One region of the Glutamicibacter sp. HZAU genome, then DNA from elsewhere that is predicted to be linked to it. Evidence: riboswitches for the same ligand, from Rfam matches in the RefSeq annotation. Region 1 holds a riboswitch; the other holds the start of a gene.
What was found. Region 1 has a riboswitch for glycine ahead of gcvP (aminomethyl-transferring glycine dehydrogenase). Riboswitches for the same ligand answer to the same signal wherever they lie in the genome.
Positions count from the first base shown of each region.

Region 2: linked by a shared signal. The riboswitch ahead of cycA (D-serine/D-alanine/glycine transporter) and the one ahead of gcvP (aminomethyl-transferring glycine dehydrogenase) in region 1 are both predicted to bind glycine.

Region 1 is NZ_SCKZ01000008.1:28,505-40,495, forward strand. It holds gene EKH49_RS13160 (MarR family winged helix-turn-helix transcriptional regulator) at 1-342, opposite strand, end outside; gene EKH49_RS13165 (NADPH-dependent FMN reductase) at 483-1,058, shown strand; gene EKH49_RS13170 (glutathione S-transferase C-terminal domain-containing protein) at 1,183-2,292, shown strand; gene EKH49_RS13175 (hypothetical protein) at 2,364-2,672, opposite strand; gene EKH49_RS13180 (RNase H family protein) at 2,790-3,698, shown strand; gene EKH49_RS13185 (APC family permease) at 3,767-5,050, opposite strand; gene EKH49_RS17120 (hypothetical protein) at 5,051-5,215, opposite strand; gene EKH49_RS13190 (serine hydrolase domain-containing protein) at 5,479-6,651, shown strand; gene EKH49_RS13195 (SGNH/GDSL hydrolase family protein) at 6,687-7,475, shown strand; glycine riboswitch at 7,578-7,675, shown strand; gene gcvP (aminomethyl-transferring glycine dehydrogenase) at 7,840-10,686, shown strand; gene gcvT (glycine cleavage system aminomethyltransferase GcvT) at 10,700-11,827, shown strand; gene gcvH (glycine cleavage system protein GcvH) at 11,888-11,991, shown strand, end outside.
Region 2 is NZ_SCKZ01000001.1:341,097-353,087, reverse strand. It holds gene EKH49_RS01660 (amino acid permease) at 1-148, shown strand, start outside; gene rraA (ribonuclease E activity regulator RraA) at 232-708, shown strand; gene EKH49_RS01650 (hypothetical protein) at 725-1,033, opposite strand; gene EKH49_RS01645 (CGNR zinc finger domain-containing protein) at 1,146-1,715, opposite strand; gene EKH49_RS01640 (EamA family transporter) at 1,830-2,807, shown strand; gene EKH49_RS01635 (GMC family oxidoreductase) at 2,940-4,463, shown strand; gene EKH49_RS01630 (MarR family winged helix-turn-helix transcriptional regulator) at 4,618-5,070, shown strand; gene EKH49_RS01625 (FUSC family protein) at 5,067-6,095, shown strand; gene EKH49_RS16475 (4a-hydroxytetrahydrobiopterin dehydratase) at 6,109-6,432, opposite strand; gene cycA (D-serine/D-alanine/glycine transporter) at 6,602-8,104, opposite strand; glycine riboswitch at 8,424-8,522, opposite strand; gene EKH49_RS01610 (heavy metal translocating P-type ATPase) at 8,831-11,107, opposite strand; gene EKH49_RS01605 (heavy-metal-associated domain-containing protein) at 11,163-11,477, opposite strand; gene EKH49_RS01600 (metal-sensitive transcriptional regulator) at 11,537-11,866, opposite strand; gene EKH49_RS01595 (lipid II:glycine glycyltransferase FemX) at 11,963-11,991, shown strand, end outside.

The DNA of each region.
Region 1 (11,991 bases):
TTCGATGGTTTGGCGCCCTTGGGCGGTCAGCGTGATCTGGTGCCCGCGGCGGTCGGTTTCATCCGAGCAGCGGCTGATCAGGCCCTTGGCTTCCATGCGGCGCAGCAGGTGGGAGAGGCGGGAGCGATCCCAGCGCAATGCGGTCGCCACGTCGGCCGGGCGCAGGCTCGGCTCGGCCGTTTCCGAGAGTACGGCCAGCACCGAGTATTCGCCGGACTGCATATTCGAATCGCGGAGCATCTGGCGGTCCATGGCGCTGGGAAACTGCCAGAGGAATTCGCGCAGGGTTCGCCAGAGGTCCTGCTCGCTATCGGTGAGCCAGCGGGTCTCTTCGCTCTTCATTCTCTTTCCTAACCATGTTCTGCCCAATGGGATGCTGAAATTTTGTTGACGCATCAATTATCTCCTGTATAGTGGGATTTGGCAAGAGATGATGACGTGTCAACTAACGTGGTTGGCCGCAGAGCTCCAAGGAGATTGAATTGTCGAAGATCGCTATCGTTACCGGTTCCACCCGTCCAGGCCGCGTCAACCAGTCTGTCGCGCAATGGGTGCTGGCCAAGGCCGAGGAATTCGGCGGTGCCGACTATGAGCTGGTGGACATCGTGGATTTCAACCTGCCGATTCTCGATGAGCCCTTCCCGGCCGCCTACCAGAACTACCAGAACGACCACACCAAGGCCTTCGCCGCCAAGATGAGTGAATTCGACGGCTACATTTTCATTGTTGGCGAGTACAACCACTCTGTCCAGCCTGCCTTGGCCAACGCGCTGAGCTACCTGAATGCCGAGCTGAACAACAAGGCCGCAGGCATGGTCGGCTACGGCTCCGCCATGGGTTCGCGCGCGGTGGAGCACCTGCGTGGAATCCTCTCCGAACTGCAGATCGCCCATGTGCAGAAGACCGGCATGTTCTCGCTGTTCACCGACTTCGAGAACTTCTCCACCTTCGCACCGACCGGGCAGTCCGCTGGCAGCGTGCAGCCGATGTTCGAGCAGCTTCTGGCCTGGAGCAAGGCCATGGCGACCGTGCGCGACAGCGCCTCGGTCAACGCCTAAGGAAGATCGAATATGGCGGGGTACTGGCAATCGGCACCCTGCCATTTCCAAACCTGTCCAACTGCCATAGTCTCGGCATGAATGGTTTATGCACGGGACCGCAAAATTCTTTGGAAGGAATGCGATGAGCGACGAATACTCGACCAAGGGCTCCTACGTCACCGGCGGAGAATTCACCCGGGACACCAACTACATCCAGGACCGCATCGTCGCTGATGCCAGCGCCGAGCACTATGGGCACAAGGACAGCCACAGCAAGATCGGGCATCCCGATGCAGGGCTGTCCGAAGGCGCCCAGCTCTGGCCGGTGGAGGCCGGCCGCTACCATCTGGTGGCCGCCCGCGCGTGCCCATGGGCCAACCGGACCCTGATAGTCCGCCGCCTGCTGGGCCTGGAAGACGCGCTGTCCATCGGACTGCCCGGTCCCACCCACGATGCGCGCAGCTGGACCTTCGACCTGGACCCGGAGGGCAAGGATCCGGTGCTGGGCACCGAGCGGGTCCAGGAAAACTACTTCAAGCGCTTTGCCGATTATCCACGCGGGATCACCGTTCCGGCCATTGTCGATATCCCCACCGGCGCGGTTGTCACCAACGACTACCCGCAAATCACCTGGGACATGTCCACGCAGTGGAAGGAATTCCATCGTGAAGGCGCACCGGATCTCATTGCCCATGACCAGCTCGATGAGATGCTGCCGCTGATCAAGCGGATTTTCACCGAGGTGAATAACGGCGTCTACCGTGCCGGGTTCGCGGGGGACCAGAAGTCCTACGACGATGCCTACGACAGGCTATTCACCACGTTGGACTACCTCGAAGAACGACTATCCACCCGCCGCTTCCTCATGGGCGATTACATCACCGAGGCCGACGTGCGGTTGTTCACCACCCTGGCGCGATTCGACCCGGTCTACCACGGCCACTTCAAGGCCAATCGCAACAAGCTCATCGACATGCCCAACCTCTGGGGGTACGCCCGGGATCTGTTCCAAACCCCAGGCTTTGGCGACACCATCGACTTCGAGCAGATCAAGGCCCACTACTATGTGGTCCACGAAGACATCAACCCGACCGGGATCATTCCGAAGGGACCGGATCTGGTGAACTGGCTCGAAGCCCCGGACCGAGAAGAACTGGCAGAGCACGGCCCGTTCCTGAACGGCACGGCACCGGGCGAAGTCCGTGCCGAGGAACGCGTCCAGGCAGGACACAACCCGCTGTACCCTGCCTAGGCTCCGGAAGAACCAGCCTGGCGGCCCAGGAGCAGCTCCATCCCATGGAGCGGATCCCGGGCCGCTGCGCTTTATTCGAAGTCGAAGCCCTGGCCCTCGCACGCCTCCTGGAATGCTTCCAAGTCGGTGATCTTCGGCGTGCCGGCATCATCGGTGGCCACGGCAGCGCTGATTTCTCCGGTGGTTGCCTTCGCCCCGTGCTCAGCGGCTTTCGCCATGTTCGTTGCGCCCATGCCCTCGGGGTCAACCATGCCCCCGCCAAAGTGCACGCACGCGGTATGGCCCTGCGGATCCTGCTCGCGCAACTCTTCGATCGACGGGCCGCCGCAAGCGGTGAGCGCCAAGGCTAGGGTGGCCAGTACAGGCAGAATTTTCTTCACAACCCAATCTTAGGCATGGATCCGCTGGGATGCTGTGTTCCGCTCTGCAGGAATTCGCTGGCGACATGGCCCTATGCCTGGAACCCTGAGGCGCGGTGAACGTGGCAGGATTAAACCATGACAATCATTGCAGCGGCGGATGGATCAGCCCTAGGGAATCCCGGACCAGCAGGTTGGGCCTGGTACGTGGACCAGGACAACTGGGCCGCTGGCGGTTGGGACCACGGAACCAACAACATGGGCGAGCTCCAGGCGGTGCTCGAGCTCTTCCGGGCTACCGAGCACCTGCCAGACGAAGAACTGAAGATCCTGTGCGACTCGCAGTACGCGATCAACTGCATCAGCAAATGGATGCCAGGGTGGAAGAAAAAGGGCTGGAAGAAGGCCGACGGCAAACCGGTACTGAACCAGGACATCCTCAAGGAACTGGATCAGGCCATTTCCGGACGCAAATACACTTTTGAATGGGTCAAGGGCCATGCCGGCCATGAGCTGAACGAGGCAGCAGACGGACACGCCCGCGCGGCTGCCACCGCGCACCAGCAGGGCACGGCAGTAGAGGCTGGACCCGGCTACACTGCCGGTGGATCAGCCTCGTCCTGCTCTCCGGCTGAGACGGAGGCGGCACCAGCACCGGCGGAAGAAACCGCTGCCACGCCAGAACCCGGCATGGACATCGCGGCCGCCGCCTATGAGCTGGAGCAGGGTTTTCTCGACCCGCAGATCCGCGCCAGCTTCGCCGAGCTGAACGACTTCCTGCACCCCGGCTATCAGGAAGTGACCCGGCATGGGGGCCTGCTGGACGTGGCCACGGTCCGATCCATGCTGGAATCCGGGGCGGCACTGCCAAGCTCCGGTGCGGTGCAGGTGCTTGCGGCGCGCGAAGTGGATGCGCAGATGGTGCTGCTCGCCTACCGCATGAAGCCCGCGGATTCCCCGGTGCTCGTGGTCTCGTCGTGGTGGCAACGCACCGAACGCGGCCTCAAGCTTCGTTTCCGCCAGGAAACCGTCGAGCAGGCGGCGTAGAAAACGCGCTTAACGCAGCAATGCCCGCCGAATCAATCGGCGGGCATCGCTGCATTAAGAACTAGGGATCAGTACTGGCCCGGGCGGGTTTCAATGACGCCCTTCTTGTAATTGATCCGGTTGATCAGCCAGGTGACTGCCCACAGCACGATGCCGATCACCAGCAGCAGGCCGGCAATCTCGTACTGTACCCAGTCCTCGCGGGAACGAGCCCAAGGGCCGGCAAGGAACAGGCAGAAGACCACGCCGAGGATCGGGATGATCGTTGGCGCGCGGAACGCGCCGGGCTCCGGCTTGTCGCGGCGCAGCACCAGCAGGGCGACGTTCACGACGGCGAATACGCACAGCAGCAGCAGTGCGGTGGTGCCGCCCAGTGAGCCGACGATGCTGCTGCCGGTATCCAGGTTCACGTAGGCAACCAGTGCGATGGCCAGCGCGGTGCTGAACAGGATCGCAACCCATGGGGAGCGCCGGGTCGAGTGCACCTTGCCCAGGAACTGCGGAAGCACGCCCTGGCGGGCCATGCCGTAGAGCAGGCGGCTGGCCATCATCATGTTCATCAGCGCCGTGTTGACCACCGCGAAGACGGTCAGGAACGGGAAGATCGCGTCCACCGGCAGATTCGGCAGGCCAATGCGCACCACATCCAGCAGGATGCCGGCATCCGGGTTCTTCGGATTCAGCAGGTCACCGGTGGGGATCACCATGATGACGGTGACGGCCACCAGCATGTAGATCACGGCGCAGATGCCCAGGCCGATGAGCATGATCTTCGGGAAGACCTTCTTCGGGTTCTTGGTTTCCTCCACCAGGTTCAGCGAGTCCTCGAAGCCCACCATGGCGAAGAATGCAATGGCGGTGCCCATGGTCACGGCGGCGAAGACGCTGCGGTCGGTCGGGGTCTCGAAGACCACCAGGGGGGAGATGTCTCCGTGGCCCGAAGCGATCACGGCGAAGCCGATGCCGATGATCGCGGCCATGATGGCCAGCGACACGACGGTCAGGAAGAGGTTGAACTTCACGCTCTCGCCGACGCCGCGGAAGTTGATGATCGCGAGGATGACGATCACCGCAATAGCCGCCCACATGCCCGCTTCAGGCGTGTTGGGAACGCCCTCGACGAACTGGCCGATGCCAATCAGCAGGTTCCGCCCGACCAGGGTGGCCGAGGTGGCGGCGCTGGTAATGCCGGAGCGGGCAACGGTGAAGGCCACCAGGAAGGTCACGAAGTGGATGCCGAACGCCTTGTGGATGTACAGGGCGGCACCTGCTGCGTGCGGGTACTTGGTGACCAGTTCGAGGTAGCTGAAGGCGGTGGGGGTCGCGATCGCGAAGGCGATCAGGAACGGCAGCTACGCGGCTCCACCCACCTGGCCGGCAACCTTGCCGGTAATGGCGAAAATGCCGGCGCCGATGATATCGCCCATGATGAGGAATAGCAGCAGCTTCGGGCCAATCACCCGGTGGAGTTCTGTTTCTTTGCCGTCGGTAACGGCCGTGTCACTGTTCACAGTCATGCGATCAAGATCATCTCCTTCAAATTTGTAGGCAAACCTTACAACTTTAGGGTCAGCGCATGAAGTGGGCAAACCGGGCTCTGAGCTGGCTCGCAGAATCGCGGGACGAATGGCATTATTACGTCGGCGAGTGGCTTAATCGCTTCAAAGGTGTGAGCTGACCTACCTATATGCTGGGTGGTGGACAGCATGTGGAACCTTCGGGAAATGGGAGCACTGCGGTTAGGGTTGGTTGTTGAGGAACAAGCACTTTAAGGATTTAGATGCAATCGGTGATCACTGAGGATTTCGCGCCCCTGGCCCAGGCTTTGGAAGCGCGTGCCGCTGAGGAAGAAGGCTACTCGGCGCAGCTGGCCGTATACCACCGCGGAGAACTGGTGCTCAGCCACACCGTCGGAGAGCACCTCTCGGGCGACGCGTTGACCTGTGTTTTCTCCTGTACCAAGGGCCTGGGCGCGCTGGTCGTGGCACTGCTCGTGCAAGATGGCCTGATTGATCCGAATGCGCCCATGGCCACCTACTGGCCTGAATTCGGCGAGAACGGGAAATCCAGGCTCACCGTCGGCGAGGTGCTCAGCCACCAGGCCGGCGTGCTGGGCGTTCCCGGGGGCGTGCCCAGCAAGATCCTCCTGGACTCCGCCGAGTACGCCAAGGTGCTCGCTTCCATGCCCAGTGTCTGGCCGCTGGGGCAGAATATCGTCGGCTACCACGCGATCACCATGGGCGTGCTCATGGAAGAACTGGTCCGCCGGGTCACCGGCAAGGAGCTCAAGGAGGTCTTCGAGGAGCGCATCCGCAAGCCGCTGGGCGCCGAGGCCTACATCGGCCAGGACCCAGCGCTGGAATCGCGCTACCGCGATGTGCTGCCAGCTGCCGAAGCTGCCACCGGATTCTTCGACCCGTTTTCCCCGGCCGGACTGGCGGTGAATTCGGCCTCCGGGTTCGCGCTGGAAACTGGCCCGGTCTACAACTGGCACGAACTGGCCAATGCGCCGCAGGTGCGCGAACTGGGCCCGGCATCCATGGGAGCGGTGGCCAACGCCCACGGCCTGGCCGCCATCTATGCCGCCTCCTTCGGTGCAGTTCCGGCACTGGGAACCACGCGCGGATTCCTTTCCGCCGACACCTGGTCCCAGGTATCCACCGAACTGGTCTACGGCCATGACCGGACCAATGGACTGTTGCAGGCCTTCGCCCTCGGATTCATGAAGGCCACTGCGCGCAATAATTACGGCTCGATTTTCGCCTACGGCCATGACGGTGCGAACTCCTCGCTGGCCTTCGCCGATCCGGCCCACCAGCTGGGCTTCGGATTCATCCCCTCGCGCAATGAAGGTCTCAAGGAGACCTCCACCGGGGTGAAGCTCAGCCAGCTGGCGCGCCAGCTGATCATGCAGAAGAACATGGCGGCCCAGGCTGCCGGCAACAACGCATAGCCGCCCCACCGGGCAAGGAACGAAGCAGGAGCGAAGTGAAGAAGTTTGTGGCACTGGGTGACTCGTTCACCGAAGGCGTTGGCGACGCGGATCCGGTCCGCCCTAACCAGGTGCGCGGCTGGGCGGACCGGGTGGCCGAGGTGCTCTGCGCCGAAGGAGAATGGGAATACGCCAATCTGGCCGTGCGCGGCAAGAAGATCGGCCAGGTGATCAACCAGCAGCTGGACCAGGCCCTTGCGTTGGCCCCGGATCTGGTCTCCATCTACGCCGGCGGCAACGACATCCTGCGGCCCAAGGCCGACCTGGATGCGCTGATGCGCGGCTATGCCGGCATGGTGCGCCGCTTTTCCGAAGCCGGAAGCACGGTGTTGCTGTTCACCGGTTTCGACACCGTGGACTCGCCGCTGTTCTCCAAGACCCGTCCGCGCACTGCCATCTACAACGAGAAGGTCCGCGAAATCGCGGACGAATACGGTGCGCTGATCGCCGACTACTGGCGATGGCGCGAATTCTCTGACCTGCGCTACTGGGCGCCGGACCGGCTGCACATGAACGAGCTGGGCCACACGCTGATGGCCTCCAAGGTCCTGGACGTGCTCGGCGCCGGGCAGATCACCAAGGAGAACTGGTCTGCGAAGATCCAGCAGCCGTCGCTGCCGGAGCTGGCGGTGAACTCGCGCGGCGAGAAACTGAAGCAGGAATTGGGCTGGGCCAGGGAGCATTTGGCTCCGTGGATCAAGCGACGGCTCACCGGCACCTCATCGGGAGATTCCTTATCAGCGAAGTATCCCGATTACATCCGTTTAACTGCAGGCGCAAACTGAACGCGTTTATGACTTTTCCTGCCACCGTTCCTGTTTGACGTTGGGGGCGAGGCGGGTAACATGGTGGTGTGCTGCAGGTCTCCGGCCGGCAGCACACGCCATAGACGGATGGCGGGAGAGTCCCGTTCACACCATGGACGGGCGCCGTAGGAGCAATTCCTCCCCAGGAAACTCTCAGGCACCCGTACCGCCATCATGAGGCAACTCTGGAAAGAAACCGGCCCGTTCCGGTTCACCGAAGGTGCAAGTACCCGGCTTGGTTTGCTGGATGCGTAAAACTCTCAGGTTATGCAACAGGGATGGGGAGGTAAAAAGACCTTCCTTTGGCATGCGCCAAGACAGATCCCATGGAGATACCCGCACCATGACCATCACGCAGACTTCGGCACCAGCGAATACTGAATTCGTCTCCCGCCATATCGGCCCGCGTCCTTCCGACGTTGCCACCATGCTTCAGAGCCTGGGCTACGACAGCCTGGAAGCACTGATCGACACCGCCGTTCCGGCAGATATCCGCCAGGACTCCGCACTGGATATCCCTGATGCGCTGAGCGAAACCGAAGCCTTGGCCCACCTGCGTGCGCTTGCCTCGAAGAACGTCATGAAGACCCAGATGATCGGCCAGGGCTTCTACGACACCATCACCCCAGCCGTAATCCGCCGCAACATCGTGGAAAATCCTGCCTGGTACACCGCCTACACCCCGTACCAGCCGGAAATCTCCCAGGGCCGCCTCGAAGCCCTGCTGAACTTCCAGACCATGGTCATGGACCTGACCGGCCTGCCGATCGCCAACGCTTCGCTGCTGGACGAATCCTCGGCCGCCGCCGAAGCAGTGCTGATGATGCGCCGCGCCAACAAGAAGAAGGCCAAGGGCAAGACCGTCCTGGACTCCAAGATCTTCCCGCAGACCTTGAAGGTCGTGCAGGGCCGCGCCGACGCGCTGGGCTTCGAGATCGAGGTCGCCGACCTGTCCGCAGGCCTGCCCGAGGGCGACATCTCCGGCATCGTGCTGCAGCAGCCGGGCAATGACGGCTCGATCGCCGACCACGCCTCGATCATCGCCGCCGCCAAGGAAGCCGGCGCCATGGTGACCGTGATCGCCGACCTGCTGTCGCTGACCATGATCACCCCTCCGGGCGAGCAGGGCGCCGACATCGCCGTGGGCAACACCCAGCGCTTCGGCGTGCCGCTGTTCTTCGGCGGACCGCACGCAGCCTACATGGCTGTTGCCGATGGCCTGACCCGCTCCATGCCAGGCCGCCTGGTGGGCGTCTCGGCCGATGACGCTGGCGTTCCCGCCTACCGCCTGGCGCTGCAGACCCGCGAGCAGCACATCCGCCGCGAGAAGGCCACCTCCAACATCTGCACCGCGCAGGCCCTGCTGGCCATCTGCGCATCGATGTACGCCGTCTACCACGGCCCAGCCGGCCTGAAGCAGATCGCAACCCGTGCCAACAACCACGCCCGCGTGATCGCCAGCTCGCTGGTCGCAGGCGGCTTCACCCTGGCCTCGGATACCTTCTTCGACACCGTTGTGGTGAACGTCGAGAACGCCGATGCCATCATCGCCAAGGCCGTCGAAGCAGGCATCAACCTGCGCAAGGTCGGCGAAACCCAAGTGGGCATCTCCACCGACGAAACCACCACCTCCGCCGTGGTCAAGACCCTGCTTGAGGTCTTCGGTGCGGAACTCTCGGCTCCGGAAGGCTTCGAGCTGCCCGAGTCGATGGTGCGCACCAGCGACTTCATGACCCACCCGATCTTCAACTCGATCTCCTCCGAGACCCAGATGATGCGCTACCTGCGCCGCCTCTCGGATCGCGACCTGGCGCTGGACCGCACCATGATCCCGCTGGGCTCGTGCACCATGAAGCTGAACTCGGCCGCCGAGATGGAATCCATCACCTGGCCTGAATTCGCATCCATCCACCCCTACGCACCTGCCGCGCAGACCGCCGGCTGGCGCGAGCTGATCACCGACCTGGAAGGCCGCCTGACCGCCATCACCGGCTACGCAGGCGTCTCCATCCAGCCGAACGCCGGCTCGCAGGGCGAGTACGCCGGCCTGCTGGCCATCTCGGACTACCACCGTTCGCGCGGCGAAAGCCAGCGCGACCTGTGCCTGATCCCTGCATCGGCGCACGGCACCAATGCCGCTTCGGCGGTGCTGGCAGGCATGCGCGTGGTCGTCGTGAAGACCGCGGCCGATGGCACCATCGACGCCAATGACCTGGATGCCAAGATCGAGGCCAACAAGGACGTCCTTGCCGCCATCATGATCACCTACCCATCCACCCACGGTGTCTACGACGCCGACGTGCGCGAGGTCTGCGACAAGGTCCACGCCGCCGGCGGCCAGGTGTACATCGACGGCGCGAACATGAACGCCATGGTGGGCCTGGCCCAGCCGGGCAAGTTCGGCGGCGACGTGTCGCACCTGAACCTGCACAAGACCTTCTGCATCCCGCACGGCGGCGGCGGTCCGGGCGTTGGCCCGATCGGCGTAGGCGAGCACCTGCTGCCGTTCCTGCCAGGCGACGCCTCCGGCACCTACTCCGAGCGCGACGGCGTGCCGGTCGTGGCAACCGCCTTCGGCTCGGCCGGCGTGCTGCCGATCTCCTGGGCCTACATCGCGATGATGGGCGGCGACGGACTGACCGAAGCCACCAAGCACGCGATCCTGAACGCGAACTACATCGCCAAGCGCCTCGGCGAGCACTTCCCGATCCTGTTCACCGGCAACCAGAACCTGGTCGCCCACGAATGCATCCTGGACCTGCGCGAACTGACCGCCAAGACCGGGGTCACCGCCGAGGACGTGGCCAAGCGCCTGATCGACTTCGGCTTCCACGCGCCAACCCTGTCCTTCCCGGTCGCCGGGACCCTGATGGTGGAGCCGACCGAGTCCGAGGACCTGGCCGAGATCGAGCGCTTCATCGAAGCCATGATCACCATCCGCCAGGAAATGGACGAGGTGCTCTCCGGTGCGTACAGCATCGAGGAATCCCCGCTGCGCAACGCTCCGCACACGGTCTCGGCAGTGGTCAACAGCAACTGGGACCGCAAGTACTCGGTGGAGCAGGCAGCCTTCCCGGTAGCCAGCCTGAAGTTCGACAAGTACTTCCCAACCGTGGGCCGCATCGACGGCGCCGGCGGCGACCGCAACCTGATCTGCTCCTGCCCGGCTCCTGAAGCCTTCGAAGACTAAGGAAGAGTTAGAGATGACTGAGACTACCCAAGCACTCAAGCACACCGCACTGCACGCCCAGCATGAAGCTTTGGGCGCGAACTTCACCGACTTCGGCGGCTGGGACATGCCGCTGAAGTACGGCTCGGAACTGGCAGAGCACAAGGCCGTGCGCTCCACCGCCGGCCTGTTCGACCTGTCCCACATGGGCGAGGTCTACCTCACCGGACCGGAAGCCGGCGTCGCGCTGAACACCGCGCTGGCAGGCAACCTGAGCATCATGAAGGTCGGCAAGGCGAAGTACTCGCTGATCCTGAACGCCGAGGGCAAGATCATCGACGATTTGATCGTCTACCGCCTGGAAGAGGAGAAGTTCCTCGTCGTGCCGAACGCCGGCAATGCCCCGGTGGTCGCCGCCGAGCTGGCAGCCCGCGCCGCTGATTTCGACGTTGTCGTCGATGACGCATCGGGCCGCCAGTCGCTGATCGCGGTCCAGGGCCCGAACGCCGAGGCGATCGTGAGCAAGCTGGCCGCCGACGAGGCAACCGCCCAGGCCGTCGCAGAGCTGAAGTATTACGCGGCTGTGAAGCTGGTGCTCGGCGGCATCGACGTGCTGCTGGCCCGCACCGGCTACACCGGCGAGGACGGCTTCGAGCTGATCATCGAGAACGAGGATGCGGCAGCCCTCTGGGAGAAGACCGTTGAAGCCGGCAAGGACCATGAACTGGTTCCTTGCGGCCTGGCCGCCCGCGACTCGCTGCGCCTGGAAGCCGGCATGCCGCTGTACGGCAACGAGCTGTCCCTGGAACGCACCCCGTTCGATGCGGGCTTCGGCCCGGTGGTTTCCTTCAAAAAGGAAGAGAACTTCGTGGGCCGCGAGGCACTTGAAGCGCTGCGCGGCACCACCCCGCCACGCAAGCTCGTGGGCCTCAAGGGCCTGGGCAAGCGCGCCGGCCGCGGAGGCTACTCCATCGTCAAGGACGGCACCGTCATTGGCGAAATCACCTCCGGACAGCCATCGCCAACGCTCGGCTACCCGGTGGCACTGGGCTACGTCGATGCCGAGTTCGGCGCAACCGGAACCGAGCTGGAGGTCGATCTGCGCGGTAAGACTTTGCCATTTGTCGTAGTCGAACTGCCGTTCTACACCCGAGCCAAGTAACGTTAAACATCAGTAGGGCTAAGCTAAGCGCCCGCTAATTCCCTTGGGAGAGGAAATACCGTGAGTAAAGTTCTTTCGTCATTGCGCTACTCGGCTGAGCACGAGTGGATCGATGCATCGTCCCCAGCAAAGATCGGCATCACCCAGGTTGCCGCTGACGCCCT
Region 2 (11,991 bases), on a different contig from region 1:
CCTGATGCTCAACCTGGCCGGGATCACCTGGCTGGTCTTCGGAATCTGGATGGCCGTGGGTGCCGCGATCTACCTGGCCTATGGCCGGCGCAATTCGCGCCTGGGAGCCTTGGACCCCAAGGCCTATGAGGCGGAGCTGAACCTCTAAACCTTTCGTCATGCTCTGGGGTTGCGTGCGCTGAGGGCTAAGCTGTGTGGTGGACCACTATCGCAGCTCACGAAGGAAGCGACATGCACCAGGAACCGATCAGCACCGCCGACCTCTACGACCAGCACGGAGATGCGCTGCAGTCCGTCTCCTTGCAGTTCCAGGACTTCGGCGGACGGCTGTCCTTCTACGGGCCAGCACGCACCGTGAAGTGCCATGAGGACAACGGCCTGGTCAAGGAAATCCTGAACTTCCCGGGCAACGGAGCGGTGCTCGTGGTCGATGGGGGAGCGTCCCTGCGCTACGCGTTGATGGGCGACATGATTGCCGAGAGCGCTGAAGCCAATGGCTGGGCCGGGGTCATCATCAGCGGCGCCGTGCGCGACCGGGCCGCACTGGCCGAACTGGAGCTGGGCATCAAGGCGCTGGGCAGCAACCCGCGCAAAACCGTCAAGCGCTCGCATGGCTCAGTGGACGAGACCATCAGCATCGGGGACGTGAACATCCGTCCAGGCGCGATGGTGTACGCGGATATCGACGGGATCCTCGTCGAGCACTGAACGGCCACTGGCGCCGCTAGGACTTGTCGCCAGCGCCTTCCCACTCCGCCTTGAATTCGTCGGTGCTCAAGGTTTCCAAGTCTTCGCGGATCTGGACGACCAGCCGCTCGGCCTCTTCCAGGCTGGAGGTCGTAATGCGCAGGACTACCGAATCGTCCTGGCGCGAATGCACGACGACCTGCGGCTCATTCGCCTCGTATTCGGCATCGCCCAGGGCGGCCGATGCCAGGGCTACGACCCAGCGGGCGGCGGCTTTCAGCGGGCCGCTCTCAGCGGCTTCGATCCGTGCCTCGTAATCATCCGAAGCGTGGGTTTCCTGAGTCATGGCCTGCCCCTTCCAGTACTGCATTTGCCGGTGTCCCGGTTGTGTGTTCATCATATGGCCCGGGCAAGGCAAAAGGCGAGGAGCATCGCCCAACTCGATCCAGGCTGGACGCTCAGCTGGCCGGCTGCTGCTGGCCTGAGCGCTTTGAGGCCTTGCGCGCACGGTAGGCGCGCACATGCTCGCGGTTGGCGCAGTTGCCGGTATCGCAGTACAGCTTGGAGCGGTTGCGCGACAGGTCCAGCAGCGCCGCCTCGCAGTCCTCGGAGGCGCAGATCCGCAGCCGCTGCAAGCCGCCGGAACGGATCACTTCGGCCAGCGCCATGGCGGCATCCACGGCCATCCGGTCGTAGAGCGGGGTGCTGTTGGTGGTGGCGTGCAGGTGGTAGCCCAGCGATTCGCTCTTGATCAGCTGCGGCTGGGCGTTGGCATTGCGCAGGATGGCATTGACCCGGAAGACTGATTCTTCTTCGGTGCCGATCCAGATGTTCTTCAGCTGGGAACGCAGCTGGCGGATGGAACGCAGCTCCGCCTGGTTGTGCGCGCGTGAGCCGTCGAAGTTCTCCGCATCGAGGAACTCATCGAGATCAGCGACGGTGGAGAGCATATCCACGATTTGCACCTCGGTATTCAGGAGATTCACCACGGTCTTCAGCGACGCTTCGATATCTGGGGCAAAGGTCATAATTCGTTCCTGGAGGGTGGGTGGATTGACTGCCACTCAAGCCTAACCGTATCGTCATGCTCATACCCCCATTTGCCCCTGAACGGGGCATGAGATTCTGCGCGAAAGACCCTCATGAGCGACCTGCCTGCCCCCGGTGCGCCTGCAGCTTCCACCGCTGCTGCGACCCGCCAGCCCAGCCAATCGAAGGGCATTTGGATTGCGCTGGCCTCCTCGGCCGCCTTCGGGTTGTCGGGCTCCTTCGCCAAGGGGCTTTTCGAAGCCGGCTGGAGCCCTACCGCCGCGGTAGCCGCCCGCATGGCAGGTGCCGCACTGGTGTTGGCCATCCCGGCCCTGCTGGCGATGCGCGGACGGTGGGTGCTGCTGCGCACCAACTGGGTGTCGATTGTGCTCTTCGGCTTGTTCGGGGTGGGCGCCTGCCAGCTGTGCTACTTCCTGGCGGTGCAGCGATTGGACGTGGGCGTGGCCCTGCTGCTGGAGTATCTGGCGCCGGTGCTGATCGTGCTGGTGCTGTGGGCCAGGCACCAGAAGCGCCCGTCCGTGGCGACCATCGCCGGAACCCTGCTGTCGCTGGCCGGGCTGGTGGCGGTGCTCGACCTGACCGGTACGACACGTATCGACCCGATTGGCGTGCTCTGGGGACTGGGCGCGGCCATCGGGCTGACCGTCTACTTCTTCATCAGCGCCAAGGTTGATGGCGCGCTGCCGCCGATCATGCTCTCTGCCGGAGGCATGGCAGTCGGTGCGCTGACCATGCTGGCCGTGGGAGGACTGGGCATCCTTCCCATGCACTGGGCTCCTGGCACCGGCTCCTTCGCCGGCTTCGAGACCCCGTGGTGGCTGGCGCTGACCGGGCTGATCCTAATCGCCACCGTGTTCTCCTACACCACCGGCGTGATGGCCGCGAGGGAACTGGGATCCAAGGTGGCAAGCTTCATCTCATTGACCGAGGTGCTCTTCGCGGTGCTCTGGGCCTGGCTGCTGCTGGCCGAGCTGCCCGGTGCGGTGCAGCTGTTCGGCGGCCTGCTGATCGTGGGCGGGGTGGTTCTGGTCCGCATCGACGAATTGCGGGCGGCCCGGATCCGCAAATAGCCGAAGCGGTCCCAAGCGGATACTGCGCACGCGTTGCCAATTGCTGTGCGCAGGATGACAATGGAAAACCTGCTGACCTGTACAGACTGGGAGAAATACATTTCGCAGGCACCTCAAGGTGGAGGAGTTTCCATGGGCAGCAAGTCGGTCATTGTCGTCGGAGCAGGTTCAGCAGGTGCGGTCGTCGCGCGCCGGCTGGTGGACGCGGGAGCGCAGGTGACCTTGTTCGAAGCCGGATCCGAAGACACCAACCCGGCCATCCATGACCTCTCGCGCATGGGCGAACTGTGGCATAGCAAGGACGACTGGGATTACCACACGGTCCCGATGGCCGGGGCCGCCAACAAGCCGATGCACTTGCCTCGTGGCAAGGTGCTCGGCGGATCGCACGCGCTGAACGCAACCATCTGGGTGCGCTGCGCACCGCAGGACTACGACGACTGGGCCAAGGACTGCGGCGAGCAGTGGGCCTGGAAGAACGTCTTGCCGATCTACAAGGATATCGAGAACTTCTCCGGCGGCGCCAGCAAGTTCCACGGCACCGAAGGGCTGGTGCCGGTGGACAACGACTACGAGCTGGATGAAATCCACCAGTCGATCATCGACGCGGCAGTGCAGTCCGGCATCGAGTTCAACCCCGACTACAACGGCGAGCAGCTGGACGGCGTGTCCAAGGAGCAGATCAACGTCGTTGGCGGCGAACGCATCAACACCTGGAAGGCCTACCTCAAGCCGGTGCGCGAGCGTCTTGAGATCATCACCGACGCCGAAGTGCACTCGGTGATCCTGGAATCCGGCACCGTGGTGGGCGTGCGCTATCAGAAGGGCGGGCAGCTGCAGGAGATGCGTGCCGATGAGGTGGTGCTCAGCGCCGGCGCCTTGGGCTCCCCGCAGATCCTCCTGCGCTCCGGAATCGGTCCGGCGGCCGAGCTCCAGGCCGTGGGTGTCGAGCCGCTGCATGAGCTGGACCAGGTGGGCAAGAACCTGCATGACCACCTGCTCGCCCCGGTCATCGCCGAAACCACCACCCGGGACATTCCTGCCCCGCGCACCGGGGTCTCGGTCTCGCAATCGCACATGTTCTCCCGCTCCCGCGCAGACCTGGACCGCCCGGACACCCAGCCGATTTTCTTCGCCGTGCCAATGTACTCCCCGGGCATGGAACCGATCGAGGGCACCGCATTCACCCTGCACTCCGGAATCGTGACCCCGCACAGCCGTGGAGAAATCACCCTGAGCGGACCTGGACTGGAAGATCAGGTGAACATCGATTTGAATGCCCTGGATGATCCGCGGGATCTGGAGGCGTTCGTGTTCTCGATGAAGCAGTGCCGCGAGATGGTCCAGCAGGACGCCTTGGCCCAGGACTGGGGTGCCCGGGAGGTGTACCCGGGCAACGAGGTGAAGAGCGATGAGCAGCTGGGGGAGTACATCCGGAACAATGTGGTGACCTACCACCACCAGGTGGGTACCTGCCGCATGGGCACCGATGCGCAGGCAGTGGTGGATCCGCAGCTGCGCGTCCGCGGGCTGGCCGGCCTGCGCGTCATTGATGCGTCGATCATGCCGAAGATCACCACCGGCAACACCAACGCCCCGGCCATCCTCATCGGCGAGCTGGGAGCCAAATTCCTGGCAGCAGACCTGGGGCTCTGAACAGCGGGGAGGCCAAGCCAAATCGTCCACCCGTCCCGCTGGATGGTGTTTGAGCAGAACGGGTGGGCGATGATGGCCGTCATTGCCATGTGAGATTCATCGATAAAACGCTTCATTGTGAAATCGTTTCAACTCGAAATGATATTTTGGAGGAATGGCTGAACACCGGATTCCCCAGTTCCAATGGAACTCGCTGAGCTATCTCACTGCCCGCGCCGGACGCATCGGCACCCAGGAGCTGACCGAGCTGATGGAATCCGAGTCCTTGACCAGGCATCATTTCACCATCATCTGCGCGCTGGAGGAGTTCGGCGGCATCTCGCAGAATGACCTGGCGGCACGCTCGAATCTGAACCGTGGCCACCTGGTGGCCTACCTCGACCAGCTGTCCACTCGCGGCATCCTGGAACGCAACGTCGATCCGGAAGACCGCCGCCGCAACCTCATTACGCTGACCGCCGCCGGCAGAAAGTTCGCTGCCCGGGCGATGGCCGCCGCAGAGCACAGCGAGGCCAAGGTGTTTGGCGCCTTGGATGCGCAGCAGCAAGTCCAGTTGCGCACCTTGCTCCAGCTGGTCGCCACCCAGGACGGGGAAGCGCAGCAGTGAAACGCCATCTGAAGGAAGTCGTGCGGCGCAGCGTCATCGTGGCCCCGCACCGCCCGTCGCTCATCCCGGCATCCAAGGCGACGCTCAGCCTGGCCGTGCCGCTGATCCTCGTGGCAAGTGCTGGCCGGCTGGACTGGGCAATGTACGCCGCATTCGGCGCTTTCTGCGCGGTCTTCGGCCGCTTCGATGCCTATGCGCCGCGTTTCTGGCAGCAGCTCTCGGCAGGCATCGTGCAGCTGCTCGCCATGCTGCTGGGCACCTATTTCTCGCTCATCGATGCGCCGTTCCTGGTGCGCGCGCTGGTGCTGGCAGTTATCGGCTTCGGCGCCAACTACGTTTCGCATGCCGCAAGCTGGATGCCGCCAGGACCGATCTTCGCGGTCTTCGCCGGCGGGGCCTGCTTGAGCCTGCCGGCTACCGCGGACAACTTCACCGGGGTGCTGCTGGCCGGCGGCGGGACGATGGTCTTCAGCATGCTGCTGATGCTGGGCCTCTCGCTGCGCAAAGCGAACCTGCGCCACACCCTGGGCTCCGGATTCACCTGGGTTCCCAGTGCCCGGGCCATGCCGGAGTCGCTGCAGATGGGCTCGGGCGTGCTGCTCGCTGCAGTCATCGCCTGCCTGGTCGGCGACGGCCACTGGTACTGGGCCAGCCTCGGCGCGATCGCTGCGGTCACCGGCATCGATGCCTATGCGCGCGTGGCCCGCGGGCTGCAGCGCTGCGTTGGCACCTGCCTTGGCGTGGCGCTGGCCGCCGTAGTATTCGCCTTCGATTCCCCGCTCTGGGTGATCCTGGCCGCCGCGCTGGTCTCGCAGTTCATCATCGAGCTGGTGATCCTGCGCAACTATGCGGTGGGCATGGTCTTCATGACCGTCTCCGCGCTGCTGATGGTCCACCTGGTCAGCCCGGAACCGCCCTCGTCGCTGCTCATCGACCGGATTTCCATGACGGTGCTCGGCGCCGCTGTGGGTGCGGCGCAGAGCATTATCATTTCCTCGATCGTTTCCCGCCGCCAGCGCAGCTGAACGGCGGAAGCCGCTACTGATGCCCGGTGATCACCTGCGCTTCGAGCTTGCCGGCTTCGATGGAGATGTGGCGGGCCAATGCCAGCTCCGGTGCTGCGAGCTGTTCGGGCTGGTTGGGCGCCAGGCGCAGCTCCACGGTAATGATCCGCCAATCCAGATGCGGGTGCCGGTTGTCCTGCTCGGCACGCAAGCCCACCTGGACTATGAACTGCAGGGCAGTGCTGGCGGAATCGAAGCGGTAGGCCGCGCGCAGCCCCCGGTCATCACGCATCCAGTCGGGCAAGTCCGCCGGCACCTGGCCGGATTCGATGCGCGGCAATGGACCCGTTGATGCCATGGTTCTTTCCTCCTGCGGCAGCTGTTCGAAGGTAGCCAGCGCTTGCTGGCTGAACCAATGATGGCATTGATCCTGCAGGCGGCAATAGCGATCCCAGCGAGCACGCAGAAAGGCCCCGGCATCTGCTTCAGATGCCGGGGCCTGGACTGTGCAGCCGGTGCGGGCGCGGCTACTGGTGCACGTCTTCGGTAACCTTCGGGGCAGCTTCCTGCTCGTGATTGGCGAAAGACTTCGCGTCACGGTAGGCGGCCGCCTCGTAGCGTTCATGCGCCACCTTCGCCAGGTGCGCGGCGCGCAGCTGCTGGTGCTTCGGGTTGCGACGGATGTACAGGTAGCCGGCGCCCAGGACCAGGAACCAGGCCGGGGTGATCAGCAGGGCGGTGAAGGTATCGGCCTGGGTGGTCAGCGCCCAGATGATGAAGCCGAAGAAGCCGAGCACCACGTACGGCATGATAATTCCGCCTGGCACCTTGAACTTCGAGGCATCGTGCAGGTGCGGGCGGCGGGCCCGGAAGACCAGGTAGCTGAGCAGGATGATGGTCCACACGAACATGAAGCACAGGGCCGAGACGGTGGTGACCAAGGTGAAGGCGCCCATCACCGAGTCGCCGCTGTAGAGCAGGGCGACGCCGGCCAGCAGGAACATGCAGGAGAACATCAGCGCGTTCTTCGGAACCTTGCGCCCGGAGAGCTTGGCGAAGCTCTTCGGGGCATCGCCTTCCATGGACAGGCCGCGCAGCATCCGCGAGGTGGAGTAGATGCCGGAGTTGGCGCTGGAGGTGGCGGAGGTGAGCACCACGAAGTTGATGATGCCCGCGGCGCCGGCCAGGCCGGCCAGGGCGAACATGCCCACGAACGGGGAGTTCTCCGCGGAGAACAGGTTCCACGGCTCGACCATCATCAGGATCAGCAGGGCGCCGACATAGAAGAACAGGATGCGCACGGGAATCGAGTTGATCGCCTTGGGCAGGGTCTTTTCCGGATCCTTGGTCTCGGCTGCGGTGGTGCCCACCAGCTCGATGCCCACGAAGGCGAACACTGCAATCTGGAAGCCGGCGACGAAGCCCATGAAGCCGGTGGGGAACATGCCGCCGTGCGCCCACAGGTTGGCGAAGGAGGAGGTCGTGCCGTCGTGCTGGAAGCCGGTGATGATCATGACCAGGCCGACCACGATCAGGGCGCCGATGGCGACGATCTTGATCAGCGCGAACCAGAATTCGGTTTCGCCGAAGGCCTTCACGGTGGCCAGATTCAGCACCAGCAGCAGTGCGATGCAGGCCAAAGCCGGGATCCACAACGGGAGGTCGCCCCACCAGAAGGCGACATAGTGGGCGATGGCCACCACATCGGCAATGCCGGTGACCACCCAGCAGAACCAGTAGGTCCAGCCGGTGAAGAATGCCGCCCATGGGCCCAACAGGTCGCCGGCGAAATCGGCGAAAGTCTTGTATTCGAGGTTGCTCAGCAGCAGCTCGCCCATGGCGCGCATGACGAAGAAGAGCATGAAGCCGATGATCATGTAGACGAAGATGACCGACGGGCCGGCGACCGAAATCGTCTTGCCGGAGCCCATGAACAGGCCGGTGCCGATCGCGCCGCCAATGGCGATCAGCTGGATGTGTCGATTGGAGAGCCCGCGCTCGAGAGTGGGGCCAGAACTGGTGGGACTCATGCTGGTTGCCTTCCAGGAGTGTGGCGTGACGCCCCGAAGCTGATCTGCCTCCAAGCCGGGTTGGCTTGGAGTGCAGTCTCGCTTCGATGAACACTTCCGTTTCGGAGCAGTCCAGCAGGCTTGCCGGGCACGCTGCGCAAAGAGCAGGGACCAGGCCAGCCAAGGGGAGTACCTCGAATCCGGTGCGCTCGGTGCGGCACTGTTCTTGGTCCCTCCCCAATCTGTATGTCGACCTGAGAGTTTTCACTTCGGCCCGATTACTGGGCGAAGCTTGCTCCTTCGGTGAGTGCGGCCGTACCGCACTGCTTTCCAGATTTGCCTAGTCGTGGCGGTACGGGTGCCTGAGAGTTTCCCGGGGAGGAAATTGCTCCTACGGCGCCCGCCCGTGGTGTGGGCGGGTCTCTCCCGCCACGCATCAGCGGCATATGTGGTGATTGCCATCACAGTATGCGCAGAAACTTCAACGTGGCGCAAATCGCATTTTCATATTTCGCACCCCGTTAATCCGCATGGCTAGGCGATTCACGAGAAATATGAGGCGAAATATTGCGTTGGGGCTTTCGTAATGATTCGCATCCGGCGATCTCCCGCTCCGGGAATGCACAGCACGGATCTCCGCCTCCCACGCCGTAGGCCACCGGTATGACGAAGGCCATGGGCAAAACCCCTGGGACATGCAGCGCAATTTCTCACGCGGCACGCCCCAGGGGTTGTTCCCGGCTGGTGCTAGTGCTTTCCGAAACGGCGCAGCCGCAGCGAGTTGAGCACCACCAGCACGGAGCTGGCTGCCATGGCTGCACCCGCGATCATCGGGTTGAGCAGGCCCAAGGCCGCCACGGGGATGCCCGCGGTGTTGTAGGCGAAGGCCCAGAACAGGTTCATCTTGATCGTGGACAGGGTCTTGGTCGACAGGTCGATGGCCTGGGTGACCTGGTGCAGGTTATTGCCCATCAGGGTGATGTCGGCGGCCTCGATGGCCACATCGGTGCCCGAGCCCATGGCGATGCCCAGGTCAGCTTGGGCCAGTGCCGGCGCATCGTTCACGCCGTCGCCCACCATGGCCACGACCTTGCCCTGCTCCTGCAGTGAGCTGATCGCCTTGGCCTTGTCGGCTGGGAAGACGCCGGCGAAGACATCTTCGTCCTTGATGCCAACCTGCGCAGCCACCTCGGCGGCCACGGACTTGTTATCGCCGGTCAGCAGCACGACGCGCAGGCCGCGATCCTGGAGTTCGGCAATGGCCTTCGCGGAGCTGTCCTTGATCTTGTCTGCTACCGAGATCACTGCCTGGAACTGCCGGTCCACCGCGACCAGAATGGCGGTCGCGCCGGCCTGCTCGGCCTCGTGGAGCATCTGCCGGGCGGATTCGTCCAGCGTCACGCCCTGGGATTCGAGCCACGAGGGGCGCCCGACAACCACCAGCTGGGTGCCGACGGTGCCCTTCACGCCGCCGCCGGGATCCGAGTCGAATCCGCTCGCTTCGGGCAGCGGGCCCAGCTCGGCTGCCGCCTTGGCGATGGCCTGGGCAATGGGGTGCTCGGAGTGGTGCTCCACCGCGCCGGCCAGGGCCAGGGCCTCATTGGCATCGACGCCTTCAATGGCTTTCGTGCCCTGGTGGGCCATCACGCCGGTGGTCACGGTGCCGGTCTTGTCCAGCACGATGGTGTCCAACTTGCGGGTATCTTCCAGCACCTGCGGGCCGCGGATCAGGATGCCCATTTGCGCGCCGCGGCCGGTGCCGACCAGCAGGCCGATCGGGGTGGCCAGGCCCAAGGCGCACGGGCAGGCGATGACCAGCACGGCCACGGCGGCGGTGAAGGCCTGGTAGGTATCGCCGCTGGCGAAGAACCAGATCACGAACGTGAGCAGCGCGATGGCCAGCACGATCGGCACGAAGACCGCGGAAATCCGGTCGGCCAAGCGGGCAATCGGCGCCTTGCCCGACTGGGCTTCGGAGACCAGCCGGCCCATCTGGGCCAAGGTGGTGTCCTCGCCGACCCGGGTCGCCTCGATGACCAGCCGGCCGGAGGTGTTCAGGGTCGCGCCGGTGACCTCATCCCCGGGACCGGCTTTCTGCGGTACCGATTCGCCGGTGAGCAGCGAGGTGTCCACGGCGCTGGCGCCGTCGATGACCACGCCGTCGGTGGCGATCTTCTCGCCGGGGCGCACCACGAAATGCTCCCCGATCTGCACCTGCCCGGCAGGGATCTTCACTTCCTTGCCGTCGCGCAGCACCACCGCGTCCTTGGCGCCCAGGTTCAGCAGCGACTTCAGCGCATCGGAGGCCGAGGACTTGGCCCGGTGCTCCAGGAAGCGACCGAGCAGCAGCAGTGTGGCCACGACGCCGGCGGTTTCGAAGTAGAGCGCATGCTCGGACATCGGCATGCCGATGTGGGCGGTCATTTGCGGATCGAGGATCAGCTGCACCGCGGAGAAGAAGTAGGCGGCGAGCACGCCGAGGGACACCAGGGTGTCCATGGTCGAGGCCAGGTGCCGCGCGTTGACTGCCGCGGCCTTGTGGAAGGGCCACGCGCCGTAGAAGACCACGGGAGTGGCCAGCGCGAAGGCGGCCCAGCCCCAGTGCGGGAACTGCGCTGCGGGGATCATGGAAATGATGAACAGCGGGATGGTGAAGACCGCGGAGATGACCAGGCGGCGCAGCAGGTGGCTGGGCACCAGGTGCTCGTGCCCGCCGTGCTCATGCTCCGAAGGCCCATGTCCGCCATGTCCCTGGTGGTCCGAACCGGCTGGCTTCGGCGGGTGCTTGAGCGAGGCGGTGTAGCCGGCGGCTTGCACCGTCTCGATCAGCGTTTCATCGGTGACCTCGGCGGGCACCTGGACCTTGGCGGTTTCCAAGGGAAGGTTCACCGTGGCGCTGACGCCGGGCAGCTTGCCCAGTTTTCGTTCCACCCGGTTCACGCACGAGGCGCAGGTCATCCCTTGGATGTCCAGATCGACCGTGCGCACGTCGGGGATTGCTTCGTGCGGGGCGTGGGAAGTCATGATTTGCTACCTTGCACTTTCTTGCCGTTGCGGCGTGGTGCCTGGCTGGTGGCGGCTAGGCGTTGATTGCTTCGACGGTGTACCCGGCCTCGTCGATGGCGGCGCGAATGCTTTCTTCGCTCACGCTTGCGGTGGTGGTGACGTTGGCGGTGGATACGCCCTTGGCGTCGAGGATGACCTCGACTTCCTGCACTCCGTCAAGCTCCTTGAGTTCTTCAGTGACCGAGGAGACGCAGTGGCCGCAGGTCATGCCGGAGATCTTGATTTCCATGCGGCTGGCCAGCGGGGTGCTCTGCTCGCGCGGGATGATCTGCAGGCCCTCGTTGGAGTTCTTTTCCGAGGAGCATCCGCAATTGCAGTTGTGGCTCATGATCTTGCTCTCTTTCGATGAATTCTGTGTGAATTGGAAACTGGTGCGTTGGCGCGCGCTCAGCGCACCAGGCGGGAGATGGCGGCCGTCGCTTCGGCAATCTTGCCTTGCACGATGGACGGGTCGCCCTGCTCGATGGAGGACTTGGCCGCATCCACCACGCAGTGGCCGATGTGGTCATCGATGAGCTGCACGCTGACCTTGTGCAATGCCGCGTTGATGGCGGAGATCTGGGTCAGGATGTCGATGCAGTACTTGTCTTCATCTACCATCTTGGCCACTCCGCGCACCTGGCCTTCAATGCGCTTCAAACGTCGTTCCAAGGCGCTTTTGTCCGCGTGATAGCCGTGGTGCTCGGCTGTTTCATGTGGCGTGTGGTTGGTTTCCATACTCCGATGATACCCCCTAGGGGTATTAAGTCAAGTACCCCCTAGGGGTATCTGGCATCCCCCAATCCGGAAGGGAAGCACGGTAGGATTTCACCCGTGAGCCACAACGAACTTCATGTGCGTCC